DNA from 2 places in the Clostridium sp. AN503 genome. Region 2 is predicted to be linked to the other one. Evidence: predicted binding sites of a transcription regulator. Region 2 holds the regulator's gene; the other holds the start of a gene.
The links. The regulator Rex, encoded in region 2, represses fermentation and respiration genes when NADH is low (regulators of the CRP and FNR family bind a similar motif). The targets are predictions, from matches to a motif close to ATTGTTAANNNNTTAACAAT.
Positions count from the first base shown of each region.

Region 1: AB1I67_RS06555 (flavocytochrome c) is a predicted target of Rex. The motif match lies at 3,807-3,826, and genes of this name have one in related genera.

Region 1 is NZ_JBFDTP010000001.1:1,440,490-1,446,015, reverse strand. Features, by position in the region: gene AB1I67_RS06565 (LacI family DNA-binding transcriptional regulator) at 1-514, shown strand, start outside; gene AB1I67_RS06560 (sugar phosphate isomerase/epimerase family protein) at 614-1,381, opposite strand; gene AB1I67_RS06555 (flavocytochrome c) at 1,881-3,743, opposite strand; gene AB1I67_RS06550 (response regulator) at 3,874-4,569, opposite strand; gene AB1I67_RS06545 (sensor histidine kinase) at 4,557-5,526, opposite strand, start outside.
Region 2 is NZ_JBFDTP010000002.1:1,339,071-1,344,596, reverse strand. Features, by position in the region: gene alr (alanine racemase) at 1-257, opposite strand, end outside; gene AB1I67_RS13465 (NAD(P)H-hydrate dehydratase) at 267-1,796, opposite strand; gene AB1I67_RS13460 (redox-sensing transcriptional repressor Rex) at 1,925-2,626, opposite strand; gene abc-f (ribosomal protection-like ABC-F family protein) at 2,872-4,818, shown strand; gene AB1I67_RS13450 (hypothetical protein) at 4,852-5,526, opposite strand, start outside.

The DNA.
Region 1 (5,526 bases), on a different contig from region 2:
CCGGAAGGCCGTCAACTACCTGATCTCCACCGGACGGAAGAAGATCGGCTTCATCAACGGAAACATGAATTTCAAATACTCAAGGCACCGCGAGAAGGGCTATACAGAAGCCCTGCAGGCAGCCGGCCTGGAGGTCAATCCCGCCTGGGTCGTCCACCTCTCAGCCATCGACTACCAGCTTGCCCTCTCCAATGCCTGCCACATGCTCAGCCTTCCCAACCGTCCGGACGCGATCTTTGCCTGCTCCGACCTGTTGGCCGTAGGCGCCATCAATGCCGCCAAACAGCTAAAGCTGGACGTTCCCCACGACGTCTCCGTAGTCGGCTTTGACAACATAGAACTGACCACCATGATCACCCCGACCATCACCACCATCGAACAGCCCTGTTTCCAGATAGGCTACCAGTCCTGCGAGCTGCTGATCGAAAAAATCACCAATCCAAAGGCCGAGGTCAAACAGATCATACTGGACACCGAATTGATCGTCCGCGATTCCACCGTTCTGTGTATTTAACTGTTGAGCCTCCACCAGCAAGCACATAAGCCGGGAAATACCATCTAACGGTATTTCCCGGCTCATCTCACCTGGTCTCAAATGCTCACCACGCTCTTATCACAAATTCTCTTTAAGGAATCGAAGCCCCTCCAAAGCCAGCGCATCCTGGCTGGCAGCCAGCGGCCTCCACAGAGAAACCGCCCTGGCGATCTCTCCCCAGTCCAGATGATCCTCCCCCGGCGTCCCTCTGTCATTCGCACACGCGTGGAAATCAAACAATCTGTCACCCGCCATCCTGATCGCCTGTCCCAAGTCCTTCTCCTCAATATTCATATGAAACGTATCCAGCAAAAATCCCACGTTATCACAGCCAATATCATCCAACAGCCGGTTTCCCTGCTCAACCGTATTCAGAAAATCCGTTTCAAACCGGTTCAGGACCTCCAGCGCCAGCCTGACGCCCTTAGAAGCAGCATACCCTGCAAGCTCCCTGACATTCCCAACCACATAAGCCCATTGCCGTTCCCGTTCCTCTCCAGACGCAAGCCGCGTCCTGCCAGTGGCGGCATACATCGGCCCCGCCACATAAGGCGACCCCAGTATAGACGCCATATCGATCAAAGTCCTGATATAAGCCATCCCAGTATCCCGATAATCCGGATTATCCGAGCTGATATCCCGTTCCATCCCAAAAGCCCCGCAGACGTTCACCTGTATCCCCACCCGGTCAGCCTCCCGCCTCACAAGAACCGGATCAAACGCCCCCGGCTCCTCCACCCCAATCTCATAAATATCAAACCCCAGATCCTTAGCATGCCTCAACTGTCCGATCGTATCATTAGAAAACGGAGACACCCAGACATAAGAACTCACCCCAAATTTCACACCTGCACCCTCCTCATCTTTTTACATTCCCCTGTAAACTTTTACATCCCCTCAACACCCCTAACCTCATATGCCTAAAACTATATCCCTTTCCAAAATCCCCGTCAATACCCCAGGCAGATTTACATAATTTACATAACCTTCCAACATTCCATTTTTTCTTTTCGCTTTTCCTCCCCAGCGCAGCCAGAGCACAGTCCGTGTATGGGCGCAGGGATTGGTGAAACGAAAGCGCAGCGGCATCTTGCGGAGGCTTAGAAACACTTAGCTTCCTGCAATAAAAAAACCGGGGACTCGGCCTGACGCACAACGTCAGGCCGAGAGGTGACGCGGAGGCGGGAAATCCATCAGGATTTCCCGCCGACTGTCACCGGTGCCCCGGTTTTTATATTGCAGGAAGGTTAGTGTTTCCCGCCGACGACAAACAGCCGCTGCGCTTCGTTTCACCAATCCCTGCGCCCATACACGGACGTTTCTCTACTCCGCTATCCAGGCAAACTCACTTAGCATCCTTAAGAGCATTCGCCACCGCTTCCATAATACCATTGCTGGTATTGGTCGCTCCGGACACTGCATCTACCTCTGCGTTCTGAGTCTTAATGATGTCAGCAACAACATTTTTCTCAGCCGCCTCATAGATACCCTCGGTCTCGCCGTGCTCCTTCAAGGTGATCGCGGTAATATTGCCGCCCTCAACCTTCACTTCTACCTTGATGTCGCCATTGTTGCCCTTACCGGTACCTTCATACACGCCATCCTTATAATTACCCTGAGCCTCCGGCGCTGCTGCCGCCTCATCGCCGCCCGCGGTGATCTCAGCCTCAGTATGCCCGCCGTTTGCCATAACATAATCCTCAGCAGAAGTACCTGCGATACGGCCAAATACCACGATATCGGTCACCGCGTTGCCGCCCAGACGGTTTGCGCCGTGAACGCCTCCGGTGATCTCACCTGCTGCGAACAGACCTGCGACCGCGTTTCCATCCTCTTTTAAGACTTCACAGCTGGTATTGATCTTCACGCCGCCCATGGTGTGATGGATCGCCGGCGCGCACAGAGCTGCGTAGTATTTCGGCTCGGTCAGCGGAAGCTCCATGCTCTCACGGCCGAAGTCATCATCCTTGCCGCTCTCCTGATAACCTGCATAGATGCTCAAGGTCTCTGCCAGAGCTGCGCCGTCAATGCCGATCGCCTCGCCTAACTCCTCCGGAGTCTCAGCCTCACTCACAATACCTGCTTTGATGTAGGACTCGATAGCAGACAAGCTGTCTCTTACGGCCTGATCAAATACCATATAGCATTCCCCGTCGGTCTGCTCCAGGATAGCTGCAGATACCACGTCACGGGTCTCCAGCTCATTTACAAAACGTTTGCCTTCTTTGTTCACCAGGATCGCACCGTTGCCGCGCACGCCCTCGGTGTACATGGTCTGGGTCTCCGGGTTTACGGTCGGGTGGGTCTGAACCTGATCCATATCAACAAATGCTGCGCCCAGCTCCTTTGCCATGGCAATACCGTCGCCGGTCGCGCCTGCATGGTTGGTGGTGCCAAAGCCCTTTAAGTCAGGCTTGTACTCCTCTACCATCTGCGCATTGGCGCCAAAACCGCCGGTAGCCAGGATCACTGCGGTACAGTCGATCGTCATCTCATTGCCGTCCTTGTCAACAGCAACCACGCCGGATACGGCGCCCTTGTCGTTCACCAGGATCTGCTTTGCGGTGGTCTCTAAGAGAACCGGGATGTTCAGTTCCTCCATCTTCGCATTGAGGGTCTTCACTAACATCGGGCCCACTGCGGAGGTGTCGGACGGTCTGTGGATACGCTTTACGCTTGCTCCGCCGAACATGCCTACCACGCTTAAATCGCCGCCGATCTCATTTACCCAGTCAACTGCTGCTGCGGAATTCTCAGCCATTACAGTAACCAGTTCTTTATCATTTAACTCCTTGCCGCCCTTCATGGTGTCTTCCACGAACAGCTCCACGGAATCCTCGATGCCGTCTGCTTCCTGGTATGTAGTTGCACATGCATTTAAGCCGCCGGTGGAACGGGTGGTATTGCCTCCCGTGATCGGCATCTTCTCCAGAACAACCACATCGGTTGCGCCGTCCTGCACGGCCTGGATCGCTGCGGTCATACCTGCGCCGCCTGCACCGATCACCACGATGTCTGCCTGCTGGTTCTCTGCCTTAGCTGCCTCGGTCTCCGCTTCTGTGGACTCCGCTGCTGTGGTCGCCTCAGTAGCTGCCTCAGTGGTAGCTGCCGTGGTTGTATCGGCTGTCTTGCCGCCACATGCTGCCAGGGATAAAACCATAGCTGCTGCAACTGCAACAGACATCAGTTTTCTGCCTGATTTTCTCATTTCATTTTCCTCCCATGATTGAAATTAAAGTTCTTGTTGCCATTAGCAGCAATAGTCTATCACATCGTTAATTTAATGTCAATGAAATGCCTGTAAACTCCGGCTTTTGTAACTATTGTTCATGGCAATATCATACTCCGTCCCGGCGGATATAACGGTATTTGATCGACGGTCTTCCACCGGTGCGGTAGTCAATGTCGCTGGCGATCTCATGGGTCTCCAGCATATAGTTTACATAACGTCTGATCGTCACCCGGGAAAGGTGGACCTGTTCGGCGATCTCCTCACTGGTGAACTCTTTATCCGGGTTCTCCCGCATATACTGCCGGACCGTCTCTAAGGTCTGCTCCTGAAGCCCCTTCTGCATCCGGGCCGGGCGCTTACTGTCTGCGTTCCCACCTTTTAAAATGCTGTCGATCTCCCGCTGGCTCATGCCGTCAGCCGACGCAGCCAGAAGCTCCTGCCTGCCGGAAAAAGCCTCCAGTGCACGCTCAAACCTGGCATATTCAAAGGGCTTCACCAGATAATCCACAATACCTGCTCCCAAAAGCTGCCTCACCGTCTCCGCCTCATTGGCGGCTGTCACCATGATCACCTCCGGCCGCCGCTCCAGCCTCTTCATCTGGCTGATAAACTCCATCCCATTCATAAGCGGCATGTAATAGTCCAGAATGACCAGGTCCACCGGGTATTTCCGCACATACTGGAGCCCCTCTTTCCCATTTTTAAAAACCCCCATCACTTTAAACTGCGGGTTCATATCTACATACTTCCGGTTGATGGAACCGACCATGGGATCGTCCTCCACAATAATTACCCGATACATGCGCCCTCTCCTTTCCCGGATTCGTCCGGCGTCTCCTCTTTTGTCACAAAACTGACCGTGATACAGGTGCCTTCTCCATCCTCCGTATCCACGGAGATCTCTCCCCGGTTCTGTTTTACAAGGCTCATCACCAACGGCAGGCCGGTCCCCCGCCCCTCTCCTTTCGTGGAAATGCCCCGCTCAAACATCTGCGCCCGGATCTCATCGGGAATCCCGCCGCCGGTATCCTCACAGGTAATGACGGCCCCCTCCCGGTCACAGTAGACCCCAAGCTCGATCTCCTTAACCAGATAATTGTGGGCGTTCAACTCCTCTATGGCATTCTCCACCAGGTTGCCGATGATCGTCACATAATGATCAACCGGAAGCGTCAATTCCTCAGAAGAACAGTGGCTTCCGTTTTTCAGCTTCAGCCGGATCCCCAGTTCACTTGCCCGCATCATTTTCCCGATGACCAGCGCCGATATATGGGAAACCGTGATCTGGTTGGTCACCTCCCGCACCGCCTGGCTGGACACCAGCGTGGTGTTGGTGATGTAGTCCATGGCCGTGTCATATTCCCCAAGCTGCAGGTAACCCAGGATCACGTGCAGCTTGTTCATAAACTCATGGTTGAAGGCCCGCAGGGTTTCCAACATATCCCTGGCCCCGGTCAGCTCCTCCGCCAGCTTCATGACCTCCGTCTTGTCCCGGTAAATGGATATGGCCCCTGCGATCCGCCCATGCTCCAGAAGCGGGATCCGGCTGTTCAAAATATGGTTTCCGCCCAACACCATGGAGGCATTGTACTGGGCCTGCCCGGTCTTCATAACCTCCGGCAGTTTGGAATCCGGATACAGATCCGTAAGCTTCTCCCCTTCGATCCGCCGCGCATCATCCAAGCCCAGCATTTCCCTGGCAGACTTATTCATCATGATCACTTCCGCATCCGGGTTCACCGCGATGAGCCCTTCATCC
Region 2 (5,526 bases):
ACCGGTTTTACAACTCCATGGCGGCGCAGGTTCAGCGCCTCGTCGATGGTCGCCACCGCATATCCCGCTACATATGGGTCAACAGCCTGCGCTACAGGCACGGCCCCATGCCCGTAACCATCCGTTTTCACCACGCCGATCATCCCCGTATCCGGTGAGATATTCTTTTTCATGGACTCCATATTATAAACGACTGCATCCAGGTCTATGGGTGCATAGACTCTTGTATAGGTCTTCATGTCATTCTCCCTTTTCATGTATCCTTCCTAACAGTGTAAGCAGTCCGCGATATTGTGTGCAAGCAGGCCGTTCTCACCGTATTCTGCTGCTGCGGCTTCTCCTGCAAGCCCGTGGAGATAAACGCCGAAGGCCGCTGCCTCCGCACACTCCATCCCTCTCGCCAACAGCCCGGCGACCGTGCCTGAAAGTACATCCCCGGAACCAGCCTTCGCCATGGCGCTGCAGCCGCTGGGATTTAAATACACATTGCCGTCCTTATCGGCGGTCACCGTGGCCGCATCCTTCATCACACAGACCACACCGTACCTGCCGCTGTACTCCCTTGCCGCCCGCACCGGGTCCGCCTTCAGCTCCTCCACCGGACAGGCGCACAGCCGCGCCATCTCTCCCATGTGAGGGGTGATAATGATATTTTCCGTAAAATACCGGGTCAGATAAGGATGGGCCGCAACTGTATTCAGTCCGTCCGCATCCAGCACGATCGGCACATAGGCGTGGGAAAGCACAGCCTCCACCAGGTATTCCACATAAGCTTCCTGGCCCAGGCCCGGCCCCAGGACAATGGCATCCGCCCAGTCGCACTGGCTTTCCAGGACCGTCCGGAAGCTCTCCCCATCTTCTGCATCGCTGTAAGGTGTGATCGCTTCCGGATCGCAGGTCTCTACGATCGCCTCGGGAAGCTGGGCCTGGAGGACTGCCCGGTTCTCCGGGACCGTCAGGATCTTCACCAGCCCTGCTCCCGCCCGGTAGGCGGCAAGCGCGCTTAAATAAGCGGCACCGCTCATGCCCACAGAACCTGCTATGACAAGCAGCTTTCCGAACGTTCCCTTATTGCCGTCTGCCTGGCGCGCCGGAATCCGGCTCCGGTCCGACGGCTCCAGTATCATCCCGTCCCAGCCTGCGCAGGTTAAGCTCACCTGGGAAAATCCGATATCGGCCACCTCTGCCGCCCCCGCATAGCTCCTGCCGGGATACAGCATCAGGCCTGTCTTTAAATATCCAAAAGTCACGGTAATATCTGCCGGCAGTGCAGCGCCCATAACGGCACCGGTATCTGCATGGATGCCGGATGGGATATCTACTGCCACCACCTTTGCTTCCCCCGACCTGCGTTTTTCAGCAAGCATCTTAAGAAGCTCTCGGTATTCACCCTCGATCTCCCTGCCCAATCCGATCCCGAACAAAGCGTCCACGATCACGTCACAGCTTCCCGGGACAAAATCACTGTACTCCACCATCGGAACATCCAGGTTTTCCGCAATCTGCTGCTGGACCCTGTGCTCGTGTGAGGCATGCTCTAAGCTGCCTGCTAAAAGAACCGTCACATCGTATCCTCTGCATTTAAGAATACGCGCTGCCGCAATACCGTCAGCGCCGTTGTTGCCGGTTCCGCAGACAGACAGAACGCGGGCAGAGGACGGGGAAAGGATACGCTCTGCTGCATCGGCCACCGCCAGCGCTGCGCGCTCCATCAGAACCAGGGACGGGATTTTGATCCGGTCTATGGTATCCTTGTCAATCTGCTTCATCTGGCTGCCGGTTACTGCGTATTTCATGATCTCGAAACCTCCTTTGAAGTGGAAGCGGGGATATTTTCCGCCCTATAAAAATATTCATAAAAATTTTCCTTTGTGAACAAACTCACACGGAGAATTTTTATGAATATTTTTGCATGCCCAATATATCAGGATCTTGTACTGTCTTTTTCCTGCCTGGCAGGTTTCATCTCTGTCTGCTCCTTCTCTTCATCGATCCGGTCCTGCATGCTGCACACGCGGTAAGACAGGCGCATCAGGCTCTCTGACAGGTGTACGTTCTCCACCACCACATCGTCCGGTACCGTTAAGTCCACATGGGCGAAATTCCAGATCGCTTTGATGCCTGCGTCAACCAGACGGTCGGCAATCTCGGGAGCTTTGGTCTTGGGGATCGTCAGCGCCGCCATCTGCACATCGTTGTCCCTTATAAACTGCTCCAGATCATCCACACCACGGATCTCTATGCCGCGCACCACCAGGCCGATCAGTCTGGGATTGATATCAAACATTCCCTTGATGATAAATCCCCGCTTCTCAAAATTGGCATAATTGGCGATAGCCTGGCCCAGGTTCCCGGCCCCGATGATGATCAGGTTGTGCTGCCGGTCGATCCCCAGTATCTTCCCGATCTCCGTATAAAGATATTTGACATTATAGCCATATCCCTGCTGGCCAAAGCCGCCGAAATTATTTAAATCCTGCCGGATCTGCGATGCCGTCACTCTCATCCTGACGCTCAGCTCGTTGGACGAGATCCGCTCCACCCCCGATTCCAGCAATTCCCCCAGATAACGGTAATATCTCGGAAGCCGTGTTATGACCGCCTTAGATATCTCTCTACCTTCCATGATATTCACCTCTCATTCAATCAACTTCCTTTTATTATACCTTTTCGTCAATTTTATGTCAAATATGTTTTCATACATTTCCGGCAGGTTTGTAAATTTATACAAGGAAAGGAGCTTAAGTTTCCGCTGCAAAATGCAAAAACTCAAGGGAAAAGAAATGTTGAAAAAAAGTGCAGGCTATATTATACTAGCTTGAGATATAATAGTTGTACTTAAACATACTGCAGGAAACGGAGTGATATCCTATGATATTATCGTGCAATCACATAAACAAGGCATTCGGCACAGACCAGATCCTGTCCGATGTGTCCTTCCATATAGAAGACCAGGAAAAGGCCGCCATCGTCGGTATCAACGGCGCCGGCAAATCTACCCTGCTGAAGATCATCGTCGGCGAACTTGCTGCTGACCAGGGCGAAGTGGTCCTGTCCAAAGGAAAAACCCTGGGTTATCTGGCACAGCACCAGGATCTTGACAGCTCCCGCAGCATCTACGAGGAGCTTAAGGAAGTAAAACGCCCCATCATCGAGATGGAGCAGCAGATCCGCAGCCTGGAACTGAAGATGAAGGATGCGCAGGGAGAAGAGCTGGAACAGATGCTTTCCGCCTACAGCCGCTTAAACCACACCTTCGAGCTGGAAAACGGCTACGCCTGGCAGAGTGAGATCACCGGCGTTTTAAAGGGTCTGGGCTTTTGCGAGGACGAATTTGACAAAAAGGTCACTACTCTGTCGGGAGGCCAGAAGACCCGCGTATCCTTAGGCCGGCTCCTGCTCTCCCGCCCGGATGTGATCCTTCTCGACGAGCCGACCAACCATCTGGATATGGAATCCATCGCATGGCTTGAGACCTATCTCTTAAACTACAACGGGGCTGTCGTGATCGTCGCCCATGACCGGTATTTCTTAAACCGCGTGGTCACAAAGATCGTGGAGCTGGAACAGGGCCGCAGCGCCGTCTACCAGGGCAACTACACCGCCTACAGCGAGAAAAAAGCCATGGTCCGCGCCGCCCAGATGAAAGCCTATTTAAACCAGCAGCAGGAGATCAGGCATCAGGAGGAAGTGATCACCAAGCTCAAATCCTTCAACCGGGAAAAGTCCATTAAACGCGCGGAGAGCCGGGAAAAGATGCTTGCCAAGATCGAGGTCCTTGAAAAGCCCGTGGAAGTCAATGATGAGATGCATATCGCTTTGGAGCCCAATATCACCAGCGGCAACGACGTGCTGACCATCCGGGATTTAAGCAAGGCCTTTGGCAGCCAGAAGCTGTTTGACCACATCGATATGGATGTGAAACGAGGCGAGCGGGTTGCCATCATCGGCAACAATGGTACCGGGAAGACCACCATTTTAAAGCTGATCAACGGGATGCTGCCCGCCGATACCGGGACCATCACCCTCGGTTCCAAGGTCCATGTCGGTTACTACGACCAGGAGCACCATGTGCTCCACATGGAAAAGACTGTGTTTGAGGAGGTCCAGGACGCCTACCCTAACCTGACCAACACCCAGGTGCGCAATATCCTTGCCGCATTTTTATTTACGGGCGACGATGTGTTTAAGCGAATCTCCGATTTAAGCGGCGGGGAGCGGGGACGTGTTTCCCTCGCAAAGCTGATGCTCTCGGAGGCGAACTTCTTGATCCTGGACGAGCCGACCAACCATTTAGATATTACCTCCAAGGAGATCTTGGAGGATGCGCTGCAGAATTATACCGGCACAGTTCTGTACGTGTCCCATGACCGGTATTTCATCAATCAGACTGCCACCCGGATCCTGGAGCTGACTGGTCGGACGCTGCTTAATTATATCGGGAATTACGACTATTACTTAGAGAAAAAAGAACTGATGACAAGCCTCTACGTGACCCCGGCTGCTGATTCCGGCGACTCTGTTATGGCTTCCGGAGTTTCTTCCTCCAGCAATGGAGAAGCCGTATCTGAAGTCAAGCAGGACTGGAAAGCCCAGAAGGAGGAGCAGGCGCGCATCCGCAAACGCCAGAACGATCTAAAGAAAACAGAGGACGAGATCCACCGCCTTGAAACCCGCGATGCAGAGATTGACGGGCTTTTAACCCTGGAGGAGATCTACACGGATGTGGATAAGCTTTTAGAACTTAACAATGAAAAAGAGTCCATCCAGACAAAGCTGGAAGAACTCTATGAACAGTGGGAGGAGCTGGCGGAATAACTGCCGGCTCTTCTTTTCTATGACTCTTTTGATCTATTCTGCCGCTTCTGTACTTTCCTCCGGCCTTTTCACACCAGGCCCGTAGCCTTCTTCCGCCGCGATCCTGGCCGCCCGCTCCGCAGCCTCCTTCCGCTCCGCTTCCCGTTTTGCTTTCAGCCTGGCCCTGGTCTCCTCGTCGTCCTTCATGTGCAGGATCTCCTCAAGCACCTCGCAGGCTCTGGGAGCATTGCGCAGCATATCCTCCTTCGTCTCCCCATCCAGATACGCCGCAAACAGCTTTCCGAAGTAGAACTGGCTGTCATTGGAATAGTAATCCGGTATCTCCAGCAGGCTGTGCAGCGCATTGTAATCATTCCACAGTTCCTGCATCCGCACATCCCCCTCCTGATAGCAGCCCGCGGCATATCCCACGTACTCGCCGAACGCCTGCAGGATAGAATCTGCGTCCGTAAACTTCGCCTTTTTGTAATGGGTGTCCACGCTGTGATAAACGTAATAGACCCCCATATCTGTACTGGGCGCCGCAAAATATTTCTTTTTCTTGTAAAACATGAACTGCCAGCCGTCCTTTACAAACTGGGCAATCCAGGACCTGGGCACCTCGTAGAGATAATCCGTGATCAGGTCCTTATCCTCTGATGTGGGATTTTCCGAACCGATCACACGGATGTCATGCGATTCATCCGGCTGTCCATCCGCATCGTAGTA